DNA from 3 places in the Cellulosimicrobium sp. JZ28 genome. Region 3 is predicted to be linked to each of the others. Evidence: predicted binding sites of a transcription regulator. Region 3 holds the regulator's gene; each other region holds the start of a gene.

Region 1 (4,813 bases), 990 kb from region 3:
TCGCGGAGCAGCACGCCGCGACGTCGGCGGCCGGCATGGCGTTCGCCGGGCTGCACCCGGTGGTCGCGGTGTACGCGACGTTCCTCAACCGCGCGTTCGACCAGGTGCTCATGGACGTCGCGCTGCACAAGGCCGGCGTGACGTTCGTGCTCGACCGCGCGGGCATCACGGGCGACGACGGCGCGAGCCACAACGGCATGTGGGACATGGCGATGCTGCGCATCGTGCCGGGCCTGCGCCTGGCCGCGCCGCGCGACGAGGAGACCCTGCGGACCGCGCTGCGCGAGGCCGTGGACGTCGACGACGCCCCGACGGTCGTGCGGTACCCGAAGGGCGCGCTCTCGGACGCCCTGCCCGCCGTCGAGTCCGTCGACGGCGTGGACCTGCTCGCGGTGCCTGCGGGCGCGGGCGACGAGGCTGCCCCCGCCGCGGCGGCGCCGGGTGGTCCGCGCCGCGTCCTGCTCGTCGGCCTGGGCTCGATGGCCCGCGTCGCGCTCGACGCCGGGGAGTCGCTCACCGCGCACGGCGTCGACGTCACGGTCGCGTCGCCCACGTGGGTGCTCCCGCTGCCGAGCGCGCTCGTCAAGCTCGCCGGGGAGCACGACCTCGTGGTGACGGTGGAGGACGGCGTCGTGGACGGCGGGGTCGGTGCGCTGCTGGCCCAGCGGGCGCTGGAGTCGGGCGTGCGCACGCCCGTGCACCCGATCGGTCTCCCGGCGCAGTTCCTCGACCACGCCACGCGCGATCAGGTCGTGTCCGCGTACCGCCTCACTGGGGCGGACGTCGCGCGCGACGTGCTGGACGCGCTCGCGGCGCTCGCACGCGGCTGACGACCCCTGCCGCGCACCCGGCCCCGGGTACGCGGCCCCGGACACGAGGACGGCCCGCGGCGCAGGTGCGCCGCGGGCCGTCGCGTCGGTCAGGAGTGGGTGACCTCGACCGCGTGCTCGACGACGGCGCGCAGGTCGCCGCCGGACGCCGCGTGCCACGCGCGCTGCCGGGCGGCGCCGTTGCCCCCGGACCACAGGCGCCCGAGCAGCTCGGTCACCGCGTCCAGGTCCCCGGCGTCGACGAGCGCGTCGCGCACGTGCGCGACGAGCTGGCCCACGACGTCGTGCGCGGGGGCCGGGCGCCAGGTGAGGGGCGAGACGAGGTCCTCCTCGAGGCCCGAACGGCCGGCGCGCCAGGACGCGGTGCGCAGGATCTCGGGCCGCAGCTCGGGCGCGGGCGCGCCGTCGGCGGACTCGCGGGCCGCCGTCTCGACGAGACCGCGGGCGAGCGCCGCGAGCAGCGTCGCGGTGTCCGGGTCGAGGCACACGTCCGCGACGCGGATCTCGACCGTGGGGTAGCGCGACGACAGGCGGGCGTCGAAGTAGACCATGTTCTCGTCGAGGATCGTCCCGGTCGCGACGAGGCCGTCGACCGCCGCGCGGTACGCCTCGGGCGAGCCGAACGCGCGCGTCGGGCCGGAGGTGGGCCAGCGCGACCAGACCTGCGACCGGAAGCTCGCGTACCCGCTGTCCTGGCCCTGCCAGAAGGGCGAGTTCGTGCTCAGCGCGAGGAGCGTCGCGAGCCACGGCCCGATCCGGTCGAGCACGGCGACGCCCTCGGTGTCGTCCGCGACGGCGACGTGCACGTGACAGCCGCTCGTCAGCTGCTCGCGCGCCGTGAGGCCGAACGCGGCGCGCGCCTCGAGGTAGCGCAGGCGCGACACGGTCGTGCCCTCGAACGGCAGGGGAGACGTCGAGAGCGCGGCGACGCGGGCCCCGACGCGGTCCGCGGCCTCCTGGGCGCGACGCCGGCCCTCGCGGATCTCGGTCGCGAGCTCGTCGATCTCGCGGCGCGGGTGCGTCGCCGTCTCGAGCTGCTCCTCCATGAACTCCGACTCCAGCGAGCCGGTGCCCCCGCCCTTGTCGTCCGTGCCGGAGGCCTCGAGGGCCTCGGCCGCGCGGGCGACGGGCTGCCCGTCGTCGCCGACGAGCAGGAACTCTTCCTCGACCCCTACGGTGCGTTTCACCCGGGCAGTCTCACACGGATGCGCGCGGCACGTCCGGCGAGCGTGTGACGCGCGCCCGTGTCGTGCGTCACGACGGCGGCGCGGGGTCCCCAGGGGGAGGGCCGGAGGGCTTGTGAAGGTCATCACAAGACCTCCTCGGCAGGGGTGTCGCGGGGGCGAGGAACCCCGGAATCCTGCCGTTCCTGCCGGGTCCCGCCCGCCTCGGGACCTAGGTCCCCAGGCGGTCCCGAACGCCTCCGCGGCGGGCTCCGGGAACCTAGCCTGGAGGTGGCGAAGGAGCCCGTCGGAACCTCGGCCGAGGGCCCCACCCGGGACCTCGCGAGGCCGGCGGGTCCGGCCGGCGCGCGGACCCGCGCGTCAGGCACGAGGGAGGTCCAGATGACCAGCGTTTCCGAGGCAACCGGCACGACGAGCGGCGGCCGCGCGACGGGGGCGGGCGCCGTCGACCCGCAGCGCGACACCGCGCACGTCCCTGCGTGGGAGGGCTTCACCGACGGCCCGTGGCGCGACACGGTCGACGTGCGTGACTTCATCCAGCGCAACTACCGCCCGTACACGGGCGACGCGTCGTTCCTCGCCGGCCCCACGGAGCGCACGACGGGCATCTGGAGCACGCTGTCCGCCATGTTCCCGGAGGAGCGGGAGATGGGGATCTACGACGTGGACACCCACACGCCCGCCGGCATCACGGCGCACGCGCCGGGCTACATCGACAAGGCGCACGAGGTGATCGTCGGTCTGCAGACCGACGCCCCGCTGAAGCGCGCGATCATGCCGAACGGCGGCTGGCGCATGGTCGAGGGCGCGCTGGAGACGTACGGCTACGAGGTCGACGAGACCCTGCGGAAGGTCTTCACCGAGTACCGCAAGACGCACAACCAGGGCGTGTTCGACGTCTACCCGCCGAACGTGCGCGCGGCCCGCAGCTCGCACATCATCACGGGCCTGCCCGACGCCTACGGCCGCGGCCGGATCATCGGCGACTACCGCCGCGTCGCGCTCTACGGCGTCGACGCGCTGATCGCCGCGAAGAAGCTCGACAAGCTCGGTCTCGACACGCAGCCCTTCAGCGAGAAGGTCGTGCGCGAGCGCGAGGAGCACGCGGAGCAGATCCGCGCGCTGGGCGAGCTCAAGGAGATGGCGGCCTCGTACGGCTACGACATCTCCGGCCCGGCGACGACGGCCCGCGAGGCCGTGCAGTGGCTCTACTTCGCCTACCTCGCCGCGGTGAAGGAGCAGAACGGCGCCGCGATGTCCCTCGGCCGCACGTCGACGTTCCTAGACGTGTTCATCGACCGCGACCTCGAGGCCGGCCGCATCACGGAGTCCGAGGCGCAGGAGATCATCGACGACTTCGTCATCAAGCTCCGCATCGTGCGGTTCCTGCGCACGCCCGAGTACGACGCCCTGTTCTCCGGCGACCCGACGTGGGTCACCGAGACGATCGGCGGCATGGGCGAGGACGGGCGCCCGCTCGTCACGAAGAACTCGTTCCGGTTCCTCCAGACGCTCTACAACCTCGGGCCGGCCCCCGAGCCGAACATGACGGTCTTCTGGAGCCCGGACCTGCCGCAGGGCTTCAAGGACTACTGCGCGCAGGTCTCGATCGACACCTCGGCCGTGCAGTACGAGTCGGACGAGCTCATCCGCCAGCACTGGGGCGACGACGCGGCGATCGCGTGCTGCGTGTCCCCGATGCGGGTCGGCAAGCAGATGCAGTTCTTCGGCGCTCGCGTGAACCTCGCCAAGACGCTGCTCTACGCGATCAACGGCGGCCGCGACGAGATCTCCGGCAAGCAGGTCTCGCCCGTGGCGGCGCCCGTCGAGGGCGACGTGCTCGACTTCGACGACGTCATGGCGAAGTTCGACGCGACGATGGACTGGCTGGCCGCGACGTACGTCGAGGCGCTCAACTGCATCCACTGGTCGCACGACAAGTACGCGTACGAGCGCATCGAGATGGCGCTGCACGACAAGGACGTGCTGCGGACCATGGCGTGCGGCATCGCGGGCCTGTCCGTCGCGGCGGACTCGCTGTCGGCGATCAAGCACGCGAAGGTCTCCGTCGTCCGCGACGAGCGCGGCCTCGTCGTCGACTACGTCACCGAGGGCGAGTACCCGACGTTCGGCAACGACGACGACCGGGCCGACGCGATCGCCGTCGACCTCGTCGAGCGGTTCATGGCGAAGGTCCGCACGCACCCGACGTACCGTGACGCGGTGCCCACGCAGTCGGTCCTGACGATCACGTCGAACGTCGTGTACGGGAAGGCGACGGGCAACACGCCTGACGGCCGCCGCGCCGGCGAGCCGTTCGCCCCGGGTGCCAACCCGATGAACGGGCGCGACACGCACGGCATGCTCGCCTCGGCGCTGTCGGTGGCCAAGCTGCCGTACGACGAGGCGCAGGACGGCATCTCGCTGACCAACACGGTCGTGCCGAGCGGCCTCGGGCGCACCAAGGAGGAGCAGGTCACCAACCTCGCCGGCCTCCTGGACGCCTACATCGGGTCCGAGGGGTACCACATGAACGTCAACGTGCTGAACCGCGAGACGCTCCTGGACGCCATGGACCACCCGGAGAACTACCCGCAGCTGACGATCCGCGTGTCCGGGTACGCGGTGAACTTCGTCCGCCTCACGCGCGAGCAGCAGCTGGACGTGCTCTCGCGCACCTTCCACGGAGCGCTCTGACGAGCGCTGAGGAGCCAGCCATGACCGTCACCCTTCCCGGCCCCGCCGTCCGCCCGTCGCGCGGGTGCGGCGTCGCCGGGGGCACCCTGCCCGACGACGCCA
Region 2 (4,813 bases), 1.8 Mb from region 3:
GGGTCGATGTCGAGGCTCGGGTAACGACGGCGCAGCTCGTCGGCGTGCATCCAGTGCGTCGTCACCCGCCGTCCCTCGATGACGCCCGCGGCCGCGAGCACGAACACGCCCGAGCACACGCTGAGCAGCAGGGCGCCGCGGTCGGACGCGCGGCGGACGGCGTCGAGCACCTCGGGCGGGTAGTCGGTCCCGATGCGGATCGCCGGCACGACGACGAGGTCCGCGTCGTCCGTCGCGGAGAGGTCGTGGTCGGGCACGACGTGGGCGCCCACCGACGTGCGGACGGCACGGCCCGCGACCGGGCCGCACACGCGGAAGTCGAACGACGGGACGCCGTCGTCGCTGCGGTCGAGGCCGAAGACCTCGCACACGACGCCGAACTCGAACGGGGCCAGGCCGTCGCACACGACGGCCGCGACGGATCGCACCATGCTGGGCACGCTACGCCGCTGGCAGGATCTTGTCGAGAGGTGTCAGTGCTGCCACTCGTGGCGCGGGTCGCGCGCCGGGAGGGTGGAGCCATGGACATCTTCTGGGGTGTGGTGGCTCTTCTCCTCGTCGTCGGCCCGACGGTCGCGGCCCTCGCGGTCCGCCGCGAGGACCCGGCCCGTCCGTGGTTCCCCGCCGGGTCCGACGGCGCGTGGCCCGGCGGCGCCGCGTGGGACGCGCGCGGGGACCGGTCGGTGCACGGCGAGCGGTGGGACCGTGACGCGCAGCGCCTGGACGCCGACCTGCGCGCCGCGGCGTCGCGACCGGCTGAGCCGGCCGCCGTCGTCGACCCGCACGAGGTCGCGGCCGAGCTCGTGCTGCGGCGCGTCGTGCCGAACCCGGCCGTGCGCGACGGCGTGCGCGCCGCTCCTGCCGTGCCGGGCGGGCGCCCCGGGGCGAACGCGCCCGTCGCGCCGCGGCGGCCGGGGACCCGGGGCACGCCGCTCGCGCACTGAGCCCTCGCGTGCGGAGCCGCCCGGCCACGCGCCGCTCGACCGCGTGCGGCGTCTCCGGACGCACGAACGGCCCGGACCTCGTGGAGGTCCGGGCCGTTCGCGGGGGAGCGGTGTCGCTCGGGTCAGGCGCGCGAGCCGACCGCGTCGACGTCCGCGTCGCCCGTGAGCTGGTCGAGGCCCTCGAGCTCGTGCGCCTCCCACGGGGCGTGGCCGAGGCTCGGGATCATCGTCGCGAGCTCCGGGCGCCACTTGGTGAAGCGGGCGGGGAAGCAGCGCTCGAGCAGGTCGATCATCGCGGGAACGGCCGTCGAGGCGCCCGGCGAGGCGCCGAGCAGGCCGGCGATCGAGCCGTCGGACGCCGCGATGACCTCGGTGCCGAACTCGAGGACGCCCTTGCCGTCCTTGTCCTTCTTGATCACCTGGACACGCTGGCCCGCGGTGATGGTCTCCCAGTGCTTGGGGTGCGCCGTCGGCATGAAGCCCTGGAGCGCGGTGAACTTGGTCTCCGGGCTCGCGAGGAGCTGGCCCACCAGGTACTGGGTGAGGTCGAGGTTCTTCAGGCCCGCGCCGACCATCGAGCCGAGGTTGTGCAGGCGCAGCGACGTGAAGAGCCCGAGGTACTTGCCCTTCTTGAGGTACTTGGGGCTGAACCCGGCGTAGGGGCCGAACATCAGGTACGTCTTGCCGTCGACGACGCGCGTGTCCAGGTGCGGGACCGACATGGGCGGCGAGCCGACGTCGGCCTTGCCGTAGACCTTCGCCTGGTGCTGGGCGACGAGCTCCGGGTCGTCCGTGCGGAGGAACTCACCGCTGATCGGGAAGCCGCCGTAGCCCTTCGCCTCCGGGATGCCGGCCGCCTGGAGCAGCGGGAGCGCGCCGCCGCCGGCGCCCACGAACACGAACCGGGCCTCGACGGTCGAGCGGCGCTTCGGGGCGTTCCACGAGCGGTCCTTGACCGTCAGGCGCCAGCGGCCGTCCTTCGTCTTCTTGAGGTTCTTCACCTCGTGCTCGAGGTAGAGCTGCGTGCCCTCCGAGACGAGGTAGTCGACGAGCTGCTCGGTGAGGGCGCCGAAGTCGACGTCGGTCCCGCTCGTCGCGCGCGTCGCCGCGACCGGCTCGTCGCCGTCGCGCTCGGCGACCAGGAGCGGGGCCCACTCGGCGATGACCGCCGGGTCGTCCGTGAACTCGAGCTCGCTGAACAGCGGGTGGCGGCGCAGCGTCTCGAAGCGGCGACGCAGGTAGTCGACGTTCTCCGCGCCGCGCACGAAGGTCATGTGGGGGGTGCGGGAGATGAAGCTCGCGGGCTGCGGCAGCGCGCCCGTCGTGAGCAGGTGGTGCCAGAACTCGCGCGACACCTCGAACTGCTCGTTGATCTTCACCGCCTTGGTGATGTCGATCGAGCCGTCCGGCTTCTCCGGCGTGTAGTTCAGCTCGCACAGGGCGGCGTGACCCGTCCCGGCGTTGTTCCACGGGTTCGACGACTCCTGCGCCACGGCGTCCAGGCGCTCGTAGATGCGCACCGTCCAGGTGGGCTCCAAGACCTTCAGGAGTGCCCCGAGCGTGGCGCTCATGATGCCACCGCCGATGAGGGCTACGTCGATCTGGTCTGCGCTGCTTGCGGGGTTGCTCGCTCGACTCGACACATGTCGATCCTACGCTTGTGAAAGAGTGCACTAACTGTGCGGTGCGTCACGGGCGTGCGTCACACTTTCGCGGGACCTCGGTCCCGAGCCGGGCAGGTCGGACGTCGCGTACCGCGCGATCCGGCCGCGTTCGCCCGGGTCGCACCACGATCTCGCGAGGGAGAGCACGGATCCCGAGCCGTCCTCCTGCGAGGTAGAGCCGTGGTCTCGCGAGGTAGAGCCGTGGTCCGCGTGCACGAGCCGACCACGCCTCTACCTGGCGGACCTGGGCTCTACCTGGGCCGACCGGGGCTCTACCTCGCGGGGGTGGGGTTCTCCTGCGGCGGGGAGTACGGGGACGGCCAGGGGCCGATCTCGGGGAGGCTCACGGGCTCGGCCGCGAGGCGGGCGGTGGGCTCGGTGCCGGGGGTGCGGCCCGCGAGCCAGGCGGCGACGTCGGTGAGGCGGCCGTGGACGACGACGGCGCCCCGGCCGGGCGCGGACGCGGGCGCAGGCGAGGCCGCGGCCCCGGACGTGGGCTCGGCTTCGGACGCGGGCTCAGGTCCGGCAGCGACGCGGAGGCCGCCCGGTCCGACGCGAAGGGCGCCCGGTCCGACGCGGAGAGCGCCCGGTCCGACGTGGACGCCGCCGGGGACCACGACGAGGTCTCCTGGTGCCCCGTCGAGCGCGACCACGACGTCGTCCGCGAGCCGGACCCCGAGGAAGTCGAGGAGGTGCAGCCCGAGCGCGGGAGGCCAGGAGTCGAGGCCGACGCCCGCGTCGAGGTCGACCGCGTGGATCCGCACCTCGCGCCACCAGGCCACGAGCGCGTCCGCGACCGTGCCGTCGCGGTACGTCACCGGCGCGGACCACCCGAAAGACCCGACCGCGGGCCACGCGGCGTCGAGGCGGTCGGCCAGAGCGTCGAGCGCCGCGACGTGCTGCGCGACCGAGCGCAGGGCGCCCGTCCGGATGCCGTCCTCGCGCCCGGCCGCGCCGCCGTCGTACACCTCGACGAGCTCGCCGCGCGCGGCGCGCTCGGCCTGCCGCGCCATGGCCTCGCCGATGGCGGTGACGTGCGCGAGCACGTGGCTGCGCGACCACCCGGGCAGGGCCGACGGCGCGTCGAGCCCGGCGGCGTCGAGCCCGCGCGCCGCGTCGGTCACCGCGTCGAGGGCGGCGCGCGCGTCGCGCCGGACCTCCTCGACGTCGGGCGGGGTGAGGGCGGGGGCGTCGGTCAGGGCCACAGCAGCTCCTTCGTCCAGGTGGTCGGCGCGCCGGACGCCGCGGTGTAGCGCAGGCGGGTCTGGCCCGCGCCCGACGACGCCCAGAACTCCACGCTCGTCGGCTCGAGCGCGTACGCGGTCCAGGCGTCGAGGACGAGCCCGGGCTCCGCCCGCACGCGGTCGAGGGCGGCGTCCCACGCCTCGCGGTAGGCGGCGCGGGACGCGAGCGGGGCGCTCTGCGACCCGGCGAGGGCGGTCGCGCGGGAGAAGTCGGACCGGTCCAGGAAGTCGGCGGCGGACGTCTCGGCGTCCAGCGGCACGACGGGCCCGCGCACGCGGACCTGCCGGCCGTGCTCGCGCCAGAAGAACGTCAGGGCGGCGTTCGGGTTCTGCGCGAGCGCGACGCCCTTGGGGGAGTCGGCGCGTGTCGCGAAGACCCACCCGTCGCCGTCGACGTCCTTGAGGATGAGGGTCCGGGCGTCCACGCGGCCGCTGGCGTCGGCGGTCGAGAGGGTGGCGGCGTGCGGTGCGGGCAGCCCGGCGTCGATCGCGTCGTCGAGCCAGCGGACGAAGAGCGTGCCCGCGTCGTCGGGTGCGGCGTCGACGTCGAGACCGGGGAGGTCGGGGCCGAAGACGGGCAGGGCGCGCAGGCGCTCGCGCAGGGACGGGCGGTCGGCGTCGGTCATGCGTCCTCCGAGGTGGTCGGGAGCGGGTCGAGCAGGGCGACGAAGCCCCGCGCGGCGGCGGACATCGCGTCCGGGTCGTCGAGGGCGCGCGCGAGGACGTACCCGCCCTGCACGACGGCGACGGCGGCGTGCGCGCGGTCGCGCGCCGCGTCGTCGGGCAGCCCGCCCTCGACGAGGACGGCGGCGGCCAGGTCGACGAGCCCGCGGAAGTAGGCGCCCACCTCAGCGGCGAGCGCGGCGTCGTCCATGACGGCCTGGTCGCTCACGAGGCGCCCGACCTTGCAGCCGGCGAGCGCGGGCCGCGGGCGTTCGAGATAGCGGACGAGGCGCTCGAC
Region 3 (4,813 bases):
GTGGCGCCGGAGTCCTGGGCGCACGCCGCGAGACCGAGGGTCGCGGCGAGCACGACGGCGCCCGCCAGCGCGCGGCGCACGGGTCGCCGACGCGACGGCAGGGCAGCGGCCCGCGCCTCGACGGAGAGGGGGCGCGCGGCACGCGCGCGCGAGTCGGCGGTCACGACGGCATCACGGGACGCACCCTGCCCGCGCTTCCTGAACGGGACCTGAGAGACGTGACCTCCGCCACGCCCGAACCGTGCAGTTCGGGCGCGACGGCCGTGGCGACAGCGCTGGACATGACCGACGTCACGCCCCGGAGACGGTCGCCGCGCCCGGGAGGAGGTCCGCGACCGGCTCGGTGTAGTGCAGGCCGACCAGGCGGTCGTCCTCGAAGTGCAGCGACGTGAGCGACGCGAGCGAGCACTCGCGCTTGCGCGGGTCGTGCCAGAGCCGGCGGTTCTCGAAGCTCAGGCGCGTGAGCCACACCGGGAGCTGGTGGCTGACGAGCAGCGCCTCGTGCCCGGCCGCCTTGTCCCGCGCGTCGGCGACGGCGGCCCGCATGCGCGCGACCTGCTCCACGTACGGCTCGCCCCACGAGGGGCGGAACGGGTTCCACAGGTAGGGCCAGTGCTGCGGGTGCCGCAGCGAGCCGTCCCCGACGCCGAAGGTCTTGCCCTCGAAGTGGTTCGCGGCCTCGATGAGCCGCTCGTCCGTGCCCAGCTCGAGCCCGAACGCCTCGGCGGCAGGCGTCGCGGTCTCCTGCGCGCGCTGCAGCGGCGAGGCCACGACGACCGTGAGGTCGGCGCGGGGGCGCGACGTGCCGTCGGGCCCGGGCTCGCCCGCGAGGTGCGCGGCGACGCGGCGGGCCATCTCGTGGCCGCGCTCGGAGAGGTGGTAGCCGGGGATCCGGCCGTAGAGGACGCCGTCGGGGTTGTGGACCTCGCCGTGGCGCAGGAGGTGGACGATGGTGGAGACCATGCCCACCAGTGTCCCGCACTCGGGGCGAGCGCACGCCACCGCGGGTCGGCGCGACGGGCCGGGACGGGTGGTCAGGCGTCGCGGTCGGCCTTGCACGCCTCCGCGACGGCCGCCATCGCCTCGCCCAGCGCCCGGAACTGCTCCGGCGTGAGCACGTCGACCAGGTACCGGCGCACGGCCGCGACGTGGGCGGGCGCCGACGCGACGAGCACGCGGTAGCCCTCGCTCGTCATCGCGCAGTTCACGCCGCGGCGGTCGCCCGAGCTCGCGGAGCGCCGGACCAGGCCGCGCGCCTCCATGCGCGCGACGGTGTGCGTCACGCGGCTGCGCGAGCGGGCGAGCCCGTCCGCGAGCGCCGACATGCGCAGGGTGTGGTCGGGGCTCTCGGAGAGGCGCACGAGCAGCTCGTACTCGTTGAGCGACACCTCGGACCGTTCCTCGTGGTCCCGGCCGAGCGCCTCGATGAAGCGCACGGTCCCGTCGAGGTACGCGCGCCACAGGCGCTGCTGCTCCGCGTCGAGCCAGCGCGGCTCGACGGCGGGGACTGCGGGGGTGCGGACGGTGCTCGCCGTCGGGGTGTCGACGTCGTTGCGGGTCATGGGTCCTCGGCGGTGCGGGAGGGGCTGGGGGCGTGGGGGCGTCGGAACATTGTTCCACTCCACGGGAATAGACGGACCGAGGGGTGCTGTTGATACGCTCGTTCCGAAGTTGAACGTTCAACCACTTGGTCCGCCAGGACCCCGACCACCCGCAGGAGCACCCATGGCCTCGTCGCTGCCCGCCGGCCTCACCGCCGGTACCTACGCCCTCGACGCGTCGCACTCGCAGGCGTCGTTCACCGTCCGCCACGCCGGGATCTCGAAGGTCCGCGGCACCCTCGCGATCACCGACGGCACGATCACCGTCGGCGACGACCTCGAGTCGACGTCCGTGACCGCCCAGCTCGACGCCGCGTCCGTGAGCACGGGCGACGAGAACCGCGACAACCACCTGCGCAGCGCCGACTTCTGGGACGCGGAGAACAAGCCGACGTGGACGTTCACGTCGACGCGCATCACGGGCGACGGCGACGACTACGTCGTGGCCGGCGACCTGACGATCAACGGCGTCACCAAGCCGGTCGAGCTCGAGACGGAGTTCGCGGGCACCGCGACCGACCCGTTCGGCAACCCGCGCGCCGGCTTCGAGGCGACCACCGAGATCTCGCGCAAGGAGTTCGGCCTCACCTGGAACGCCGCGCTCGAGACCGGCGGCGTGCTCGTCGGCGACAAGATCAAGATCGCGCTCGACGTCTCGGCCATCAAGCAGGCCTGACCGTCGTCCCGGGCACGTCCCGGGCGAGACCGGCGCCCTCCGGCAGGGGTGCCGCCCCGAGGGGCCGCGTGCACCGGCACGCGGCCCTTCGTCGTCCCCGGGTCCGGGCGCCGGGGCCGCTCAGCGCTCCTGCGACGCCGCGAGGGCGCGGGCCTGCGAGTGGAACGCGAGGATCTGCAGCTCGCTGCCCACGTCGACGCCGCGCACGTCGACGTCCGCCGGGACCTGGAGCGCGCGCGGCGCGAAGTTGAGGATCTCGCGCACCCCCGCCGCGACCACGCGGTCCGCGACCGCCTGGGCGTGCGCCGCAGGCGTCGCGAGGACGACGATCGACACCTTCTCGCGCTCCACGACCTCCTCGAGCGCGTCGACGTGCTCGACGACGAGGCCCGCGGCCCGCGTCCCGACGACGTCCGGCGACGCGTCGAGGAGCGCCGCCACGTGGAAGCCGCGCTGCTCGTAGCCCGAGTAGTTCGCGAGCGCGTGCCCCAGGTTGCCGATCCCGACGATCGCGATGCGGTGCTCGTCGACGAGGCCCAGGGCCTCGGTGATGTACTGCGCCAGCGAGTCGACGTCGTAGCCCACGCCGCGCGTGCCGAACGAGCCGAGGAACGACAGGTCCTTGCGCAGCTGGGCCGGGCCCACGCCGGACAGCTCCGCGAGCTCGACCGACGACGTCGTCCCGACGCCCCGCGCCACGAGGTCCCGCAGCGCGCGCAGGTAGGACGGGAGCCGCGCCACCGTCGCGCTCGGGATCCCCGGCGCCGTCACCTCACCGACTACCTGCTCAGCCACCGTCACTCCGTCGTCCAGGGACCGTCCTCGTCGACGGTCACGCTCCACGGGAGGAATCATCCCAGGTCCGCGCGCGGCGCCGAAATCCGGGCCACCGCACGCGCCAGCCGGCGCGCGTCCACGCGCCAGAACCCCTGCTGCACCCCGCCGACCGTGACGACCGGCACGTACTCGCCGTACTGCTCGCGCAGCGCCGGGTCCGTGCCCGGCGCGTCCAGGTCGACCTCCGCCCACGCGACGCCCGCGTCGGCGCACACGGCCTCGACGACCGTCCGCGCGTCGTCGCACAGGTGGCAGCCCGCGCGACCGAACAGCAGGACGGGGGCGGGGGCGTCGGAGGTGCTCACGCCTCCCAGGGTACGAGGCCCCGGCAGCCCGACCGCCTAGAGTGGAGGCATGGCGACGTCTCCCGGCCCGGGCCCCGACCCGACCTCCCGGCCGACGCTCCCCGAGGAGGCGCCCGCGCGCGCTCCCGGGCCGCCGCACCGCACCGCCGCGTTCTTCGACGTCGACAACACGATCATCCGCGGCGCCTCGTCGTTCCACCTCGCGCGTGCCCTGTACCAGCGCGAGTTCTTCTCGACGCTCGACATCGTGCGCTTCGCCGTGCACCAGGCCCGGTACCTCGTGTTCGGCGAGAACAAGCAGCAGATCGACCGCATCCGATCGCGCGCGCTCGCGCTCATCGCCGGGCGCTCCGTCGCCGAGGTCACCGCGATCGGCGAGGAGGTCTACGACACCGTCCTGTCGCTGCGCATCTACCCCGGCACGCGCCGCCTGCTCGACGAGCACCTCGCCGCCGGGCACCAGGTGTGGCTCGTCTCCGCGACCCCCGTCGAGATCGGCGAGCTCATCGCGCGCCGGCTCGGGACGACGGGCGCGCTCGGCACCGTCGCCGAGCACGCGGACGGCTTCTACACGGGACGGCTCGTCGGCGACATGATGCACGGCCGCGCGAAGGCCGCCGGGGTGCGGGCGCTCGCCGAGCGCGAGGACATCGATCTCGAGGCGTCGTACGCGTACGGCGACTCGCTCAACGACGTCACGATGATGGAGGCCGTGGGGCACCCGTGCCCCATCAACCCCGACGCCCGGCTGCGCCGCCACGCGCAGGACGTCGGCTGGCCCATCCGCGAGTTCCGCGGGCGGCGGCGCCGCGTCGCCCGCAGCAGCGTCCGCACCGCGAGCTGGGCCGGCGCCGCCTGGGCCGCGGCGCTCGTCCTGCGCTCGGTGCGCCGCGCCGTCGACCGGCGCATCGCCCGCCTCTGACCCCGCCCGAGCCGCGCCCGGAGACGCGTCGAGCCCGGTCCCTCGGGAGGGGCCGGGCTCGACGACGGGTCGGCGCGTCAGGACGCGCGCGACGTCACTTCTTGTTGCGACGCTGGTGACGCGTCTTGCGAAGCAGCTTGCGGTGCTTCTTCTTGGCCATGCGCTTGCGGCGCTTCTTGATGACGGAGCCCATACGGTCCTCGCAATGCTCGAGCGGCGTGTCGGTCGGCGACCGGTCGACCGGCCGCGGGTGGTCCACGGTTGATCGGGGCCCCGGCGACCACGAGGGCGCCGCAAGCCGACCAACACGAGAGAAATCCGCCCCCTAGCCTACCCGCTCGCGCCCGTGCCCCGGTACGCGACCGGTCGCGGGGCGTCTCAGTCGAAGTGCGCGTCGAGGCCCAGCAGCGGGAAGACGGCCCGGCGCGTGGCCGCGACGGCGCGGTCGACGTCGTCGTCCGGGTCGTACCCG

What was found. Region 3 encodes Rex, which represses fermentation and respiration genes when NADH is low (regulators of the CRP and FNR family bind a similar motif). Its sites were predicted from a motif close to CTTGTGAANNNNTTCACAAG; they were not measured.
Region 1: a site for Rex is predicted at 2,127-2,146, ahead of pflB (formate C-acetyltransferase). Genes of this name have one in related genera too.
Region 2: a site for Rex is predicted at 2,602-2,621, ahead of mqo (malate dehydrogenase (quinone)). Genes of this name have one in related genera too.

Annotation. Positions count from the first base shown of each region.
Region 1 is NZ_CP017660.1:1,559,721-1,564,533, forward strand. It holds gene dxs (1-deoxy-D-xylulose-5-phosphate synthase) at 1-830, shown strand, start outside; gene BJP59_RS07140 (carboxylate-amine ligase) at 920-2,017, opposite strand; gene pflB (formate C-acetyltransferase) at 2,396-4,711, shown strand; gene pflA (pyruvate formate-lyase-activating protein) at 4,732-4,813, shown strand, end outside.
Region 2 is NZ_CP017660.1:2,341,144-2,345,956, reverse strand. It holds gene BJP59_RS10730 (helix-turn-helix domain-containing protein) at 1-431, opposite strand, end outside; gene BJP59_RS10725 (hypothetical protein) at 522-944, shown strand; gene mqo (malate dehydrogenase (quinone)) at 1,067-2,587, opposite strand; gene BJP59_RS10715 (maleylpyruvate isomerase family mycothiol-dependent enzyme) at 2,881-3,813, opposite strand; gene BJP59_RS10710 (pyridoxine/pyridoxamine 5'-phosphate oxidase) at 3,804-4,478, opposite strand; gene BJP59_RS10705 (TetR/AcrR family transcriptional regulator) at 4,475-4,813, opposite strand, start outside.
Region 3 is NZ_CP017660.1:572,924-577,736, reverse strand. It holds gene BJP59_RS02570 (TlpA family protein disulfide reductase) at 1-80, opposite strand, end outside; gene BJP59_RS02565 (histidine phosphatase family protein) at 292-963, opposite strand; gene BJP59_RS02560 (MarR family winged helix-turn-helix transcriptional regulator) at 1,035-1,562, opposite strand; gene BJP59_RS02555 (YceI family protein) at 1,726-2,277, shown strand; gene BJP59_RS02550 (redox-sensing transcriptional repressor Rex) at 2,398-3,072, opposite strand; gene BJP59_RS02545 (glutaredoxin family protein) at 3,129-3,419, opposite strand; gene BJP59_RS02540 (HAD family hydrolase) at 3,469-4,341, shown strand; gene BJP59_RS02535 (30S ribosomal protein bS22) at 4,436-4,534, opposite strand; gene BJP59_RS02530 (acetoin utilization protein AcuC) at 4,720-4,813, opposite strand, start outside.